Regions from separate parts of the Faecalicatena sp. genome, predicted to be linked through region 1. Evidence: predicted binding sites of a transcription regulator. Region 1 holds the regulator's gene; each other region holds the start of a gene.

Region 1 (3,204 bases):
CCACGTGCTCCCCGCGTTTGATCTCAAAGCTGATATTTTGGAATAATACCTGGGAATCGAACGCCTTGGAGAGGTCCTCGACCTTTAGTACGTCATTTCCACTGATGCAGGAGGGCTCCAGTGTCAGGTGCATCTCCTTTGCCGCATCCTGCGGCTTTTCTACCAGTGACATCTTGTTGAGCATTTTTTCCCGGCTCTCCGCACGCTTGATCGATTTCTCACGGTTGAAGGAGCGGAGCTTTTCGATGACTGCCTCCTGGTGCTTGATCTCACGCTGCTGGTTTAAATATTCCTTGAGCATCGCATCGCGGATCTGCTGTTTTTTATCGGCGTAATCCTTATAATTTCCGGAATACATACGCACAGCACCGTTTTCCACTTCAATGACCTTTGTGACGACCCGGTTCAAAAAGAAACGGTCATGGGACACGATCAATACAGCCCCCGGATAATTCAACAGATAAGTCTCCAGCCAGGTGATAGAGTTTAAGTCCAGATGGTTGGTAGGCTCATCAAGAAGCAGGATATCCGGCTTGGTCAGAAGCAGTTTCCCAAGGGAAACACGCGTTTTCTGACCTCCTGAGAGGGTATCAGTTCTTTTGGAAAAGTCCTCCTCGGTAAATCCGAGTCCCTTTAAAACACCGACGATCTCACTCTCATAGGCGTAACCGTTTAGTGCCTCAAATTGTGACATGAGGCGGTTGTAGGTCTCCAGACGCTTGGCAAGCTCCTCACCGCTTAAGGACTTTAATTCATGCTCGATCGAACGGATCTGGAGCTCCATCTCAATGATATCAGCCTTTGCCGTCTTCACTTCCTCATAGACCGTACGTCCGCCTTCCAGATTCTGCTGCTGGGCCAGATAACCTAGGGTGCGCCCCTTGGTCAATACGATCTCGCCGCTGTCAGCAGACTCCTCTTTTACGATCATCTTTAAAATAGTGGATTTGCCTGCGCCGTTTACGCCGACTAAAGCCGCCTTTTCTCTGTCTTCTATATGGAAAGAGCCATCCTTTACGATCAGCTGTTCTCCGAATGATTTATTGAGATTATGACATGCGAATATCATAAAAAACCTCCTGTATCTTAAGTGTATCTTGAGATTCCATTTTTGCGGATGCCCCAAGAGAATGCATACCCGGGAGCATATATTACAGGATGCCATTAGGGTACACTCCTTTCATTATAACGAAAATAGAGTAAAATACAACTAAAAAATTGACTTTGTCCACGCAATTCTATATAATAAAGTCTGGTACATTGTTTTGTAAACACCTATGTATGGACATATGATGCTGTCATAGATCTTTACAAAGCAATGTATTAGACTAAGTTTGGAGGGTGAATGCTGTGGAAGAGAGAGAAATATCACGTGCAGTAATAGGACGGCTGCCAAGATATTACAGATATTTGGGAGAGTTACTGGATGCAGGCGTAGAAAGGATCTCGTCAAACGATCTGAGCAAGAAGATGAATGTCACTGCTTCACAGATCCGGCAGGATCTGAACAATTTCGGTGGTTTCGGTCAGCAGGGATATGGGTATAATGTAAAGTATCTCTATACAGAGATAGGGAAGATTTTAGGATTGAACAGAGAACATAATATGATTATTATCGGCGCGGGTAATCTTGGACAGGCACTTGCCAATTATGCTTCATTTGAGAAGAGCGGTTTCCTTCTGAAAGGATTATTTGATGTGAATCCAAGACTGGAAGGGGTCAGCATCCGCGGCATACCGGTACGCATGATGGATGATTTAAAGAACTTCTTAAAGCATAACGATATCGAGATCGCAGCACTCACGATTCCGAAATCAAAAGCGATCGAAGTGGCAGACATACTGGTGGACAGCGGGATCAAAGCAATCTGGAACTTTGCACACACAGACCTGAATCTGCCGGATGATGTGATCGTAGAAAGCGTACATTTGTCAGACAGTTTGATGAAGCTTTCCTACAATATCAGCCGCTACAATGAAGAACATGGTAAATGATAGAGAATACAAAGCGTGTAACGAAGGCAGACTGCCTTTTTTACACGTTATTTATTTCAAACGAAGTTAGGATGGTGATAATATGAGATACCTCCCTACAGGAGAATGGATGCAGAAGGCTGATAATTACACGATCAACAAGATCGGGATTCCTTCTATGGTTCTGATGGAGAGAGCGGCCCTTGCTTTTGTGGATGTCATGGAAAAGGAGCAGCTAAATCTAAATAAAGTGCTTGTTTACTGCGGCTCAGGCAATAACGGGGGGGATGGGTTTGCCATTGCCCGGCTCTTGAAGGAAAAAGGATATGATGCAAGAACGGTTTTTGTGGGCCGGGAAACTTCTATGAGTGCCGACTGCAGGTGCCAGAGGCAGATTGCGGAAAATTGCGGTGTTCCCATGGTCACAACTGAGGAAGATGAGGAATATACTACTATAGTGGATGCTGTTTTTGGAGTGGGGCTGAACCGGGAGATCACCGGAGATTACCGGGATGCCATTGCCAGAATGAATGCACACAAGGGGACAAAGGCAGCCGTGGATATCCCATCGGGGATCTGCTCAGCCACAGGGAAAGTGCTGGGGACGGCTTTTGAAGCAGACTTAACCGTTACGTTCCAGTGTGAGAAGCTGGGCTGTATCCTTCATCCGGGGCATCTCTATGCGGGAAAGACCGTGACTGTGGATATCGGGATCAGCAAAAGTCTTTTCGAAGATGAGAATGCACTGTGTTACACCTACGAGAAGAAGGACCTGCCGGGACTGCTCCCGCCGAGGAGACCGAATTCCCACAAAGGGACATATGGCAGGGTGTTGATGATTACGGGAAGCACGGGAATGTCCGGTGCCGCATATTTAAGTGCGAAGGCCGCGTATATAAGCGGTGCAGGACTGGTACAAATCTATACGTCTGAGGATAACCGTGTGATCCTGCAGCAGCTCCTGCCGGAAGCGATTATTTCTACCTATACAGAGTTTGAAGAAGAAAAACTCAAGAGGCTTCTTTCCTGGGCAGATGTAGTCGGGATCGGATGCGGCCTGGGCCAGAACAGGATTTCAGAACAGATATTGAAGACGGCTCTGACAGAGGTGAAGGTCCCCTGCGTAGTGGACGCGGATGGATTGAATCTGCTTGCCTGCCATCTTGAGCTGCTTAAGGAAAAGGAGTCACCCATCGTTCTGACTCCGCATATGAAGGAGATGTCCGGGCT
Region 2 (3,204 bases), on a different contig from region 1:
TGTTGACACTATGCCAGGCGGTATTGGCTTGTTTTCTGCAATACAGCCTATGACACCGATGATCGATAGTCTGAGAGCCCTGACACTTGATCTGCCTTTGGGAAATAGCTTATGGCTGGCATTCGCGTGGTGTATGGCATTAAGTGTTGTGAGCTTTGCTGTTTCAATGCGGACATACAATCGCAGATAAGCATAGAGGTATATTTATTAACTAACTATGCTGAGTCAAAAAGAAGGAGAAAGCCTCAAGTTTAACTGTACGGATTCGCTCTTCTCCAGGAATAAAAATCGGATGAAACTTTAAAGCCAATTTTGAAATAAAATTCTTGCTCCGAAAGGACAATCGCTCTTTTTGCTCCCAGGCCTCTGGCCCGACTGAGTGCTTCGTAGACTACAGCTTTTCCAAGGCCTGAATTTCTACATTCAGGTATGGTTACAACAGGCTCTATGTACGCAGTATCTCCTTTACTATACCAAACTTGGCAATGAGCACAGTAATCATCTGATCTTATTGCAAAGACAGACAATTGCGTATTGGAATTAGGAGAGGGAGTAAAGAGCTTTTCATCCCATTTATCCGGTATATCAGTATGATTAAATCCCTTATGTATCACCATTTGATATTTCCAGTGGTCGAATAGAAACTCCTTAGGGCTCATGGAATATCCGAAGGGAAGTTTATAGTCTAATTCCTGATCCAGATTAATTTCCAGGATGCTTGTCTCTTTATTACATTTTACAAAATGAAGTTCCTGTAAAAGCTGACACAGGCTGTGATCCTGATCACTGATTTTTATAGTACATTCATCTTTGGTATTGGATAAAATGAGATCTACCATCAATTTTAACAACATGGGATCGTTACAGCGGTGTAAAATATAATACCTGTCTTCATAGAAGGTATCATATACGATCAGCCCTGCTATTTTATGCTCTTCATCTCTAAAAAGGGCTATGCTGTCAAGGTGACTTGTATCTAACAAAGAATGTCCCATCATCCATTCAAAGCGGCCCCAGTGGAATAATTCGTTATAACCACGATCTGCTGCTTTCAAAAGAAATTCATATATTTCATTATACTGTTTATTAAATCTTTCATGATTTTGATACATTTCAACTGTATACATGTTATCCCTCGCTTTTATCTATTTGGATCATACCCATTATAACATCGGATCATATATCGTACAATTAGATACTTTCATAAGGTTTGATGTAAATGAAAGTAAAATCAGAATTATCTGTATGAGGGAAAATGAAGAAGCAGTACCTGAAACCAATTTAAGGAATCGTTCTTGTAAAATAACTTATAAAACATATTGGTCTTTATAGAAAATCAAGAACGTTTGTTTGCCATTTGTGCAATATACACAATAAACGTTAAAAAAATAACGTTAAATATTTGTCAATTGCGTCATTGACAATAATTTAACGATGAGATATACTGAGACCTGTAAGAAAGAGAACAATTCAATTACGGGAGGAAGAATTGAAATGGCAAAGAAGGAAACGGTCGTAGTACCTGAGATTGTTGACAGCGTGGAGACACTCGAAGCGAAAATGAAAGCAATGCGTGAAGCACAGAAGGTATTTGCTACTTTCACACAGGAACAAGTAGATAAGATTTTCTATGAGGCAGCCATGGCAGCCAACAAGATGAGAATTCCGCTCGCAAAGATGGCTGTAGAAGAGACTCAGAGAGGTATCGTAGAAGATAAGGTAATCAAGAACCACTACGCAGCAGAGTATATCTATAATGCATATAAAGATACAAAGACATGCGGTGTTATTGAAGAAGACGCTGCATATGGAATCAAAAAAATAGCAGAGCCGATCGGTCTTGTAGCAGCAGTTATTCCTACAACGAACCCGACTTCCACTGCAATCTTTAAGACTCTGATCTGCTTAAAGACAAGAAATGCAATCATCATCAGCCCACACCCGGCTGCTAAGGCATGTACGATCGCAGCAGCTAAGGTTGTTCTGGATGCAGCGGTAAAAGCAGGTGCACCGGAAGGCATCATCGGATGGATCGACGTTCCTTCACTGGAGCTGACGAATACGGTTATGAGAGATTCCGATATCATCCTGGCAACAGGTGGTCCTGGAATGGTAAAAGCGGCATATTCATCAGGAAAGCCGGCACTTGGTGTAGGACCTGGAAACACGCCTGTTATCATCGATGAGACAGCAGACATCAAGATGGCAGTAAACTCCATCATCCATTCTAAGACATTTGACAATGGTATGATCTGTGCTTCTGAGCAGTCCGTAACAGTACTGGACAGCATTTATGACGAAGTAAAGAAAGAGTTCGCTTACCGTGGATGCTACTTCTTAAAGAAGGGCGCTGAACTGGATAAAGTCCGCAAGACGATCATCATCAACGGCGCATTAAACAGCAAGATTCCTGGAAAGTCTGCATACGAGATCGCTAAGATGGCTGGCGTAGATGTTCCGGAGAATACAAAGATCCTGATCGGTGAAGTAGAATCAGTTGACATCTCAGAAGAATTTGCACATGAAAAATTATCTCCTGTACTTGGTATGTATAAAGCAAAAACTTTTGATGAGGCACTTGATAAAGCAGCACAGCTTGTAGCTGACGGCGGATATGGACATACAGCATCACTTTATGTACATCCGGCACAGACAGAAAAGATCGCAAAACATGCGGCAGCAATGAAGACATGCCGTGTACTGATCAATACACCTTCTTCTCACGGCGGTATCGGAGACCTGTATAACTTCAAGATGGCTCCATCCCTGACACTGGGATGCGGTTCATGGGGCGGAAACTCCGTATCTGAAAACGTAGGAGTAAAACACTTACTGAATGTGAAGACAGTAGCTGAGAGGAGAGAAAATATGCTTTGGTTCAGAACACCTGAAAAGGTTTACTTCAAGAAAGGCTGTATGCCGGTTGCGCTGGATGAGTTAGGAACAATCATGCATAAGAAGAAAGCATTTATTGTAACAGACTCCTTCCTGTACAAGAACGGATACGTGAAACCGATCGAAGCAAAACTGGACGAAATGGGAATCCAGCACACATGCTTCTACGAAGTAGCTCCGGACCCGACTCTGCAGTGTGCACAGAAGGGTGCAGATATGATGAGATCCTTCGAGCCGGATACGATCATCGCACTTGGCGGCGGTTCTGCAATGGATGCGGCTAAGATCATGTGGGTAATGTATGAGCAT
Region 3 (3,204 bases), on a different contig from region 1:
ACTCGGACCGCAGCAGATGCAGCCGATCCTGGATACGATTCTTACCTATTCCTCACTTCCGGTTATCGTGAAGCCAAATGCAGGGCTTCCGAAGCAGGTGGATGGGGAGACGGTATATGATGTCACACCACAGCAGTTTGCCAGCGTGATGCAGGAGATTGTCAGAAAGGGTGCGGCTGTGATTGGGGGATGCTGTGGAACCACACCAGATCATATCCGGGCAATGACCAGTCTCTGCCAGGGGATGCAGCCGAAGGCTGTGGAGCTAAAAAGCTGGACTATGGTATCTTCCTACGGACAGACGGTCTGCCTTGGGGAGGGTTCCAAGATCATCGGTGAGCGGATCAATCCGACCGGAAAGAAGAAGTTCAAGCAGGCCTTAAAGGAACACGATCTGGATTATATCCTGCGGGAAGGTATTACACAGCAGGATATGGGTGCACATATCCTGGATGTGAATGTGGGCCTTCCGGATATTGACGAGACAGCGATGATGAAGGAAGTCGTGACTAAGCTGCAGAGTGTGACGAATCTTCCGCTTCAGATCGATACTGTGGACATAAAGGCCATGGAGGCAGCGCTTCGTATCTACAATGGAAAGGCGATGGTGAATTCTGTCAGCGGCAAACAGGAATCCATGGATCAGGTGTTCCCTCTGATCCAAAAGTACGGCGGGGTCGTGATCGGCCTGACACTAGATGAGGACGGCATTCCGGATACGGCTGACGGCAGGGTAAAGATCGCAGAGCGCATCATTACAGAGGCCGCAAAATATGGAATCGGGAAAAAGGATATTGTGATCGATGTGCTTGCTATGACGATCAGTTCTGAGCCGGAAGGAGCAAAGGTGACTTTGGAAGCTTTGAAAAGGGTGCGTAAGGAGCTGGGAGTCCATACGGTCCTTGGGGTATCTAATATCTCCTTTGGTCTGCCATGCCGTCCGGTCATCAATGCCGCATTCTACACGATGGCGATGTTAAACGGCCTCAGTGCAGGAATTATCAATCCTTCCTCTGAGGAGATGATGAAGTCCTATCATGCATATCATGCCCTGATGAACCTGGATGCGAATTGTGAAAGCTACATTGCCCGGTATGCGGGGACGGCCGCGGAAATGAAGAGCACTTCCGGTGCTGCGGGCATAAAGATGCAGCTGGATACGGCCATTGAGAAGGGGCTTAAGGACGAAGCGCACCATATGAGTGCCGAGCTGGTGAAGACGATGGCCCCGCTGGATATCATCAATGAATTTCTGATCCCTGCCCTGGACCGGGTCGGCAAAGGATTTGAAAAGAATACCGTTTTCCTGCCCCAGCTTTTGATGAGTGCGGAAGCGGCAAAAGCGGCTTTTACAGTTCTCAAAGACTTCCTGGCTGCCAGCGGCAGCGAGGCTGAGAAAAAAGAGAAGGTCCTGCTTGCAACAGTGAAAGGTGACATTCATGATATCGGAAAAAATATCGTGAAGGTACTTCTGGAAAATTACAGCTTTGATGTGGTAGACCTTGGAAAGGATGTGCCGCCGGAGCTGATCGTTGAGACCGTATTGAAGGAGGATATCCGTCTGGCCGGTCTCAGTGCCCTGATGACCACGACGGTTGTCAGCATGGAGGAGACGATCAGACAGCTGAGGGAGAAAGCGCCGGATTGTAAGGTCATGGTCGGAGGAGCTGTTCTGAATCAGGAATATGCGGACATGATCGGGGCAGATTTTTATGGAAAGGATGCGATGCAGTCCGTCTATTATGCACAGAAGCTGCTACAGGGAAAATAGGCATCTATGTACCTGTTTTTGTACAAAGAACGTATTGACTATTTTTTAACAAAACGGTATAGTGATAGTGCAAAGTTAAGAAAAGACGGCCGTAAAAGACTGTTTTTCAAAAGAATACAGGAGGTAGATAACCTATGATGAGAGGACTGCAGACCCCGGTCAGAGCGATTCGGAGACGCGTGTTTACAGAAGTTGCAAAGTTGGGATTTAAAGCGGACGCAGAGACGCTGCTGGCAGATATGGAAGCAATTCCTTATGAGATCGTGAATGATGATACAGAAGTGAAGTACCGCGAGAGTACATACCGTGCCCGCGCGATCGTCAGAGAGAGATTGAGACTTGCGATGGGACTTTCCCTTAGGCCGGAGAATAAACCGGTCCATCTGACAGCAGGAGTGGAGGCAAGTAATATTTCTGAGAAATACTATGAGCCGCCGCTTATGCAGGTCATCCCTTCTGCGTGTGAACGCTGTGAAGAGAATAAATATGAAGTAAGCAATATGTGTAAAGGCTGTCTGGCACATCCATGCCAGGAGGTCTGTCCGAAGGGTGCCATTTCTATGGTAGACGGAAAGTCCTATATTGATCAGGATAAGTGTATCAAGTGCGGCAAATGTAAATCTGCCTGTCCATATGATGCCATCGCGAAGAAGGAAAGACCGTGCAAGAATGCCTGCGGCGTGGGTGCCATTGTTTCCGACAAGCACGGCAGGGCTTATATTGATACGGACAAATGCGTATCCTGCGGAATGTGTATGGTTAGCTGTCCGTTCGGAGCTATTTCTGATAAGTCACAGATCTTCCAGCTGACCCGTGCACTCAAGGAAGGGGGCGAGATCGTAGCAGAGATCGCACCGGCATTCGTCGGTCAGTTCGGAGATAATATCACGCCGAGGAATATCAAGGCTGCGCTGCAGGAGCTGGGCTTCTCAGAAGTATATGAGGTGGCACTGGGAGCAGATATCGGCGCGATCTCAGAGGCTCATCATTATGTGGAGAAGGTCGTTTCCGGCGAGCTGCCGTTCCTTCTGACCTCCTGCTGTCCATCCTGGGCGATGATGGCAAAGAAGTTCTTCCCGGATCTGATCGATCAGATCTCAGAAGAGCTGACACCGATGGTTGCGACGGCACGTACGATCAAAAAGGAACATCCCAATGCAAGAGTGGTCTTTATTGGACCATGTGCTGCTAAAAAGCTGGAAGCTTCCAGAAGAACTGTTCGCAGTGATGTGGATTTTGTTGTTACATATGAAGAGCTTCAGGCTATGTTTGATGCAAAGGAGATAGATCTGACGAAGTATTCGGCAGAGTCATCCTTCCATGATGCAACGGGGGCAGGACGCGGATATGCGTGTGCCGGCGGTGTTGCTGAGGCCATTGAGAAGTGTGTGAATGAATACTATCCAGGGGTGGAAGTCAATATTGAACATGCA
Region 4 (3,204 bases), on a different contig from region 1:
TTGACGATTTGGATTTGAATCAATTAGGGTCAGTGGAAACAGTAGGTATTACAGCAGGGGCATCCACGCCCAACAATATAATTGAGGAGGTTCAAAATAATGTCAGAATTATCTTTTGAACAAATGTTAGACGAGTCATTTAAAACAATTCACAATGGAGAGGTAGTTGAGGGTACAGTCATTGACGTGAAGCCAGATGAGATTATCCTGAATATCGGATATAAGGCAGATGGTATCATTACAAAGAGTGAGTATTCTAATGATCAGTCTCTGGATCTGACCACAGTGGTTAAGGCCGGCGATCCTATGACAGTGAAGGTTTTAAAAGTGAATGACGGTGAAGGTCAGGTTTTACTGACTTATAAGAGATTAGCAGCAGAAAAGGGCAATGAGAGATTAAGGGAAGCTTTCGAGAACAAAGAGGTTCTGAAAGCAACTGTTACTCAGATCCTTGGCGGCGGATTATGTGCAACAGTAGAAGAGGCACGTGTATTCATTCCGGCAAGCCTTGTTTCTGATTCCTATGAGAAGGATTTAAGCAAGTATGAAGGACAGGAGATCGAATTCGTGATCAGCGAATTTAATCCGAGAAGAAACCGTGTGATCGGTGACAGAAGACAGCTGCTTGTAGCCGAGAGAGCAGAGAAGCAGAAAGAGCTGTTTGCTAAGTTACAGATCGGAGATACGATCGAAGGAACTGTTAAGAATGTAACAGACTTTGGCGCATTCATTGATCTTGGAGGTGTTGACGGACTGTTACATATCTCTGAGATGTCCTGGGGAAGAGTCGAGAATCCTAAGAAGGTCTTCCAGGTAGGAGATACATTAAAAGTCCTTGTAAAAGATATCAATGATACAAAGGTTGCCTTAAGCCTGAAGTTCCCGGAGACAAATCCGTGGGCAAATGCGGCAGAAGATTTTGCAGCAGGCAAGATCATCACAGGAAGAGTGGCACGTATGACAGACTTCGGTGCATTTGTTGAGCTTGCACCAGGAGTAGATGCACTGCTTCACGTTTCCCAGATTTCCAGGGCACACGTTGAGAAACCATCAGATGTACTTTCTATCGGACAGGAGATTACAGCTAAGATCGTTGACCTGAACGAGGCAGACAGAAAGATCAGCCTGAGCATGAAGGCTCTTGAGCCGGATGCACAGGAAGTTTCTGAGACAGAAGAATAGGAATGAATCCAAAATAATAATAAGATATCAGATAGAGGCCGAAACAGCCTCTATCTTTATTTTGTGGTAAATGTTAAAAAAACATCAAGATGTATGGATTTATGTGCAATAAAGTGGCCTAATTTACTGGATTTTAGACACAATTTTTAGTACAATACAAGTATTGCGATAAGAGAAAGGAAGGTAGTAAAGAATGGGACTTTTAACTTTTAAAGGTGGAATTCATCCAAATGACGGTAAAAGTCTGGCAAAGGATCAGGCGATTACCGAAGTACTGCCGAAAGGTGATTTGGTATATCCACTTTCACAGCATATCGGTGCCCCGGCAAGTCCAATCGTACAAAAGGGCGACCATGTGTTAAAAGGCCAGAAGATTGCTGAAGCGGGAGGATTTGTATCTGCTCCGGTTTATGCATCTGTTTCAGGTACAGTCAAAGGTCTGGAAAAGCATTTCAACCCTACAGGAAGTAAAGTGGACTGCATCGTGATCGAGAATGACGGAGAATATGCGGAGGTAGAATACCCTGCTGTCAAGCCGTTTGACGAGTTGACGAAGGAGGAGATCATCGGCATGATCGGTGAGGCTGGAATCGTCGGAATGGGCGGTGCCGGATTCCCTACGAGAGTGAAGCTTTCTCCCAAGGAACCTGACAAGATTGACTATATCATCGCCAACTGTGCGGAGTGTGAACCTTATATCACAGCGGACTACCGGAGAATGTTAGAGAATACAGAAGAGCTTGTAAGCGGGATGCGGGTGGTGCTTTCTCTCTTCCCAAATGCAAAAGGACTCTTTGGAGTAGAAGATAATAAGAAAGACTGCATTGAAAAATTGAAGGAGGCTACAAAGGATGAGCCTCGTATGGAAGTGAAGACTCTTCAGACCAAGTATCCGCAGGGTGCAGAGCGTCAGTTGATCTATGCGGTGACAAAGCGTGCGATCAATTCTACAATGCTTCCGGCTGATGCCGGATGTATCGTTGATAACGTGGAGACTCTGGTTAGTATCCACCGTGCAGTCATCGAAGGAAAGCCACTGATGGAAAGAGTAGTAACAGTCAGCGGAGACGCTGTTGAAAAGCCGGGCAATTTCAAGGTGCTTCTGGGTACGAACCAGCAGGAGCTTGTGGAAGCGGCAGGCGGATTCAAGAGTGCACCGAAGAAGGTGATCTCCGGTGGTCCGATGATGGGATTTGCCATGATGACCTTAGATACTCCGATCACAAAGACCTCTTCCTCTATTCTGGGATTTACGGAGGATGAAGTTGCAAAGTATAAGCCAAGCGCATGTATCAACTGCGGACGCTGTGTGGAGGTATGTCCGAGCCGGATCATTCCGTCCAGACTGGCAGACTATGCGGAGCGTCATGATGAGGAGACATTTACGGCCCAGAACGGACTGGAATGCGTGGAATGTGGTTCCTGCAGTTATGTCTGTCCGGCGAAAAGGCCGCTTAAGCAGTCCATTGGTTCTATGCGTAAGATTGCTCTGGCAAACAGAAAGAAGAAATAACGAGAGAGGTGAGAAAATTGAACGAGAATTATAACATATCATCTTCACCGCATATACGAGATAAGGTAACGACCAGTAATATCATGCTTTACGTTGTGATCGCGCTTCTGCCGGCTACGATTTTTGGGATCTATAATTTCAGACATGAGAATGCATGGCTCCTTGTTGTCGTTACAACCTTAACTGCGGTGCTTGCTGAATACATATATGAAAAATTAATGCACAAGCCAGTTACGATCAAGGATTTCAGTGCGGTTGTTACAGGTCTTTTACTGGCACTGAACCTGCCGCCGACACTTCCTTTATGGATGGGCGCTTTAGGTTCTATATTTGCGATCATCGTCGTAAAACAGCTTTTCGGAGGATTGGGACAGAACTTCATGAACCCTGCACTGGGTGCAAGATGTTTCCTTCTGATCTCCTTTACCGGCCGTATGACATATTTCGTATACGACGGTGTGACAGGAGCCACTCCTCTTGCCGAGCTGAAAGCAGGTGAGGCTGTCAAT

The links. The regulator Rex, encoded in region 1, represses fermentation and respiration genes when NADH is low (regulators of the CRP and FNR family bind a similar motif). The targets are predictions, from matches to a motif close to ATTGTTAANTANTTAACAAT.
Region 2: adhE (bifunctional acetaldehyde-CoA/alcohol dehydrogenase) is a predicted target of Rex. The motif match lies at 1,417-1,436, and genes of this name have one in related genera.
Region 3: AC4OGX_RS20830 (4Fe-4S dicluster domain-containing protein) is a predicted target of Rex. The motif match lies at 1,805-1,824, and genes of this name have one in related genera.
Region 4: rsxC (electron transport complex subunit RsxC) is a predicted target of Rex. The motif match lies at 1,252-1,271, and genes of this name have one in related genera.

Annotation. Positions count from the first base shown of each region.
Region 1 is NZ_JBZUUL010000012.1:40,772-43,975, reverse strand. Features, by position in the region: gene AC4OGX_RS05990 (ABC-F family ATP-binding cassette domain-containing protein) at 1-1,069, opposite strand, end outside; gene AC4OGX_RS05985 (redox-sensing transcriptional repressor Rex) at 1,351-1,995, shown strand; gene AC4OGX_RS05980 (NAD(P)H-hydrate dehydratase) at 2,078-3,204, shown strand, end outside.
Region 2 is NZ_JBZUUL010000027.1:116,326-119,529, forward strand. Features, by position in the region: gene AC4OGX_RS14260 (ABC transporter permease) at 1-190, shown strand, start outside; gene AC4OGX_RS14265 (GNAT family N-acetyltransferase) at 252-1,127, opposite strand; gene adhE (bifunctional acetaldehyde-CoA/alcohol dehydrogenase) at 1,495-3,204, shown strand, end outside.
Region 3 is NZ_JBZUUL010000049.1:33,768-36,971, reverse strand. Features, by position in the region: gene AC4OGX_RS20835 (homocysteine S-methyltransferase family protein) at 1-1,771, shown strand, start outside; gene AC4OGX_RS20830 (4Fe-4S dicluster domain-containing protein) at 1,906-3,204, shown strand, end outside.
Region 4 is NZ_JBZUUL010000024.1:218,672-221,875, reverse strand. Features, by position in the region: gene ispH (4-hydroxy-3-methylbut-2-enyl diphosphate reductase) at 1-119, shown strand, start outside; gene rpsA (30S ribosomal protein S1) at 100-1,182, shown strand; gene rsxC (electron transport complex subunit RsxC) at 1,376-2,695, shown strand; gene AC4OGX_RS12485 (RnfABCDGE type electron transport complex subunit D) at 2,779-3,204, shown strand, end outside.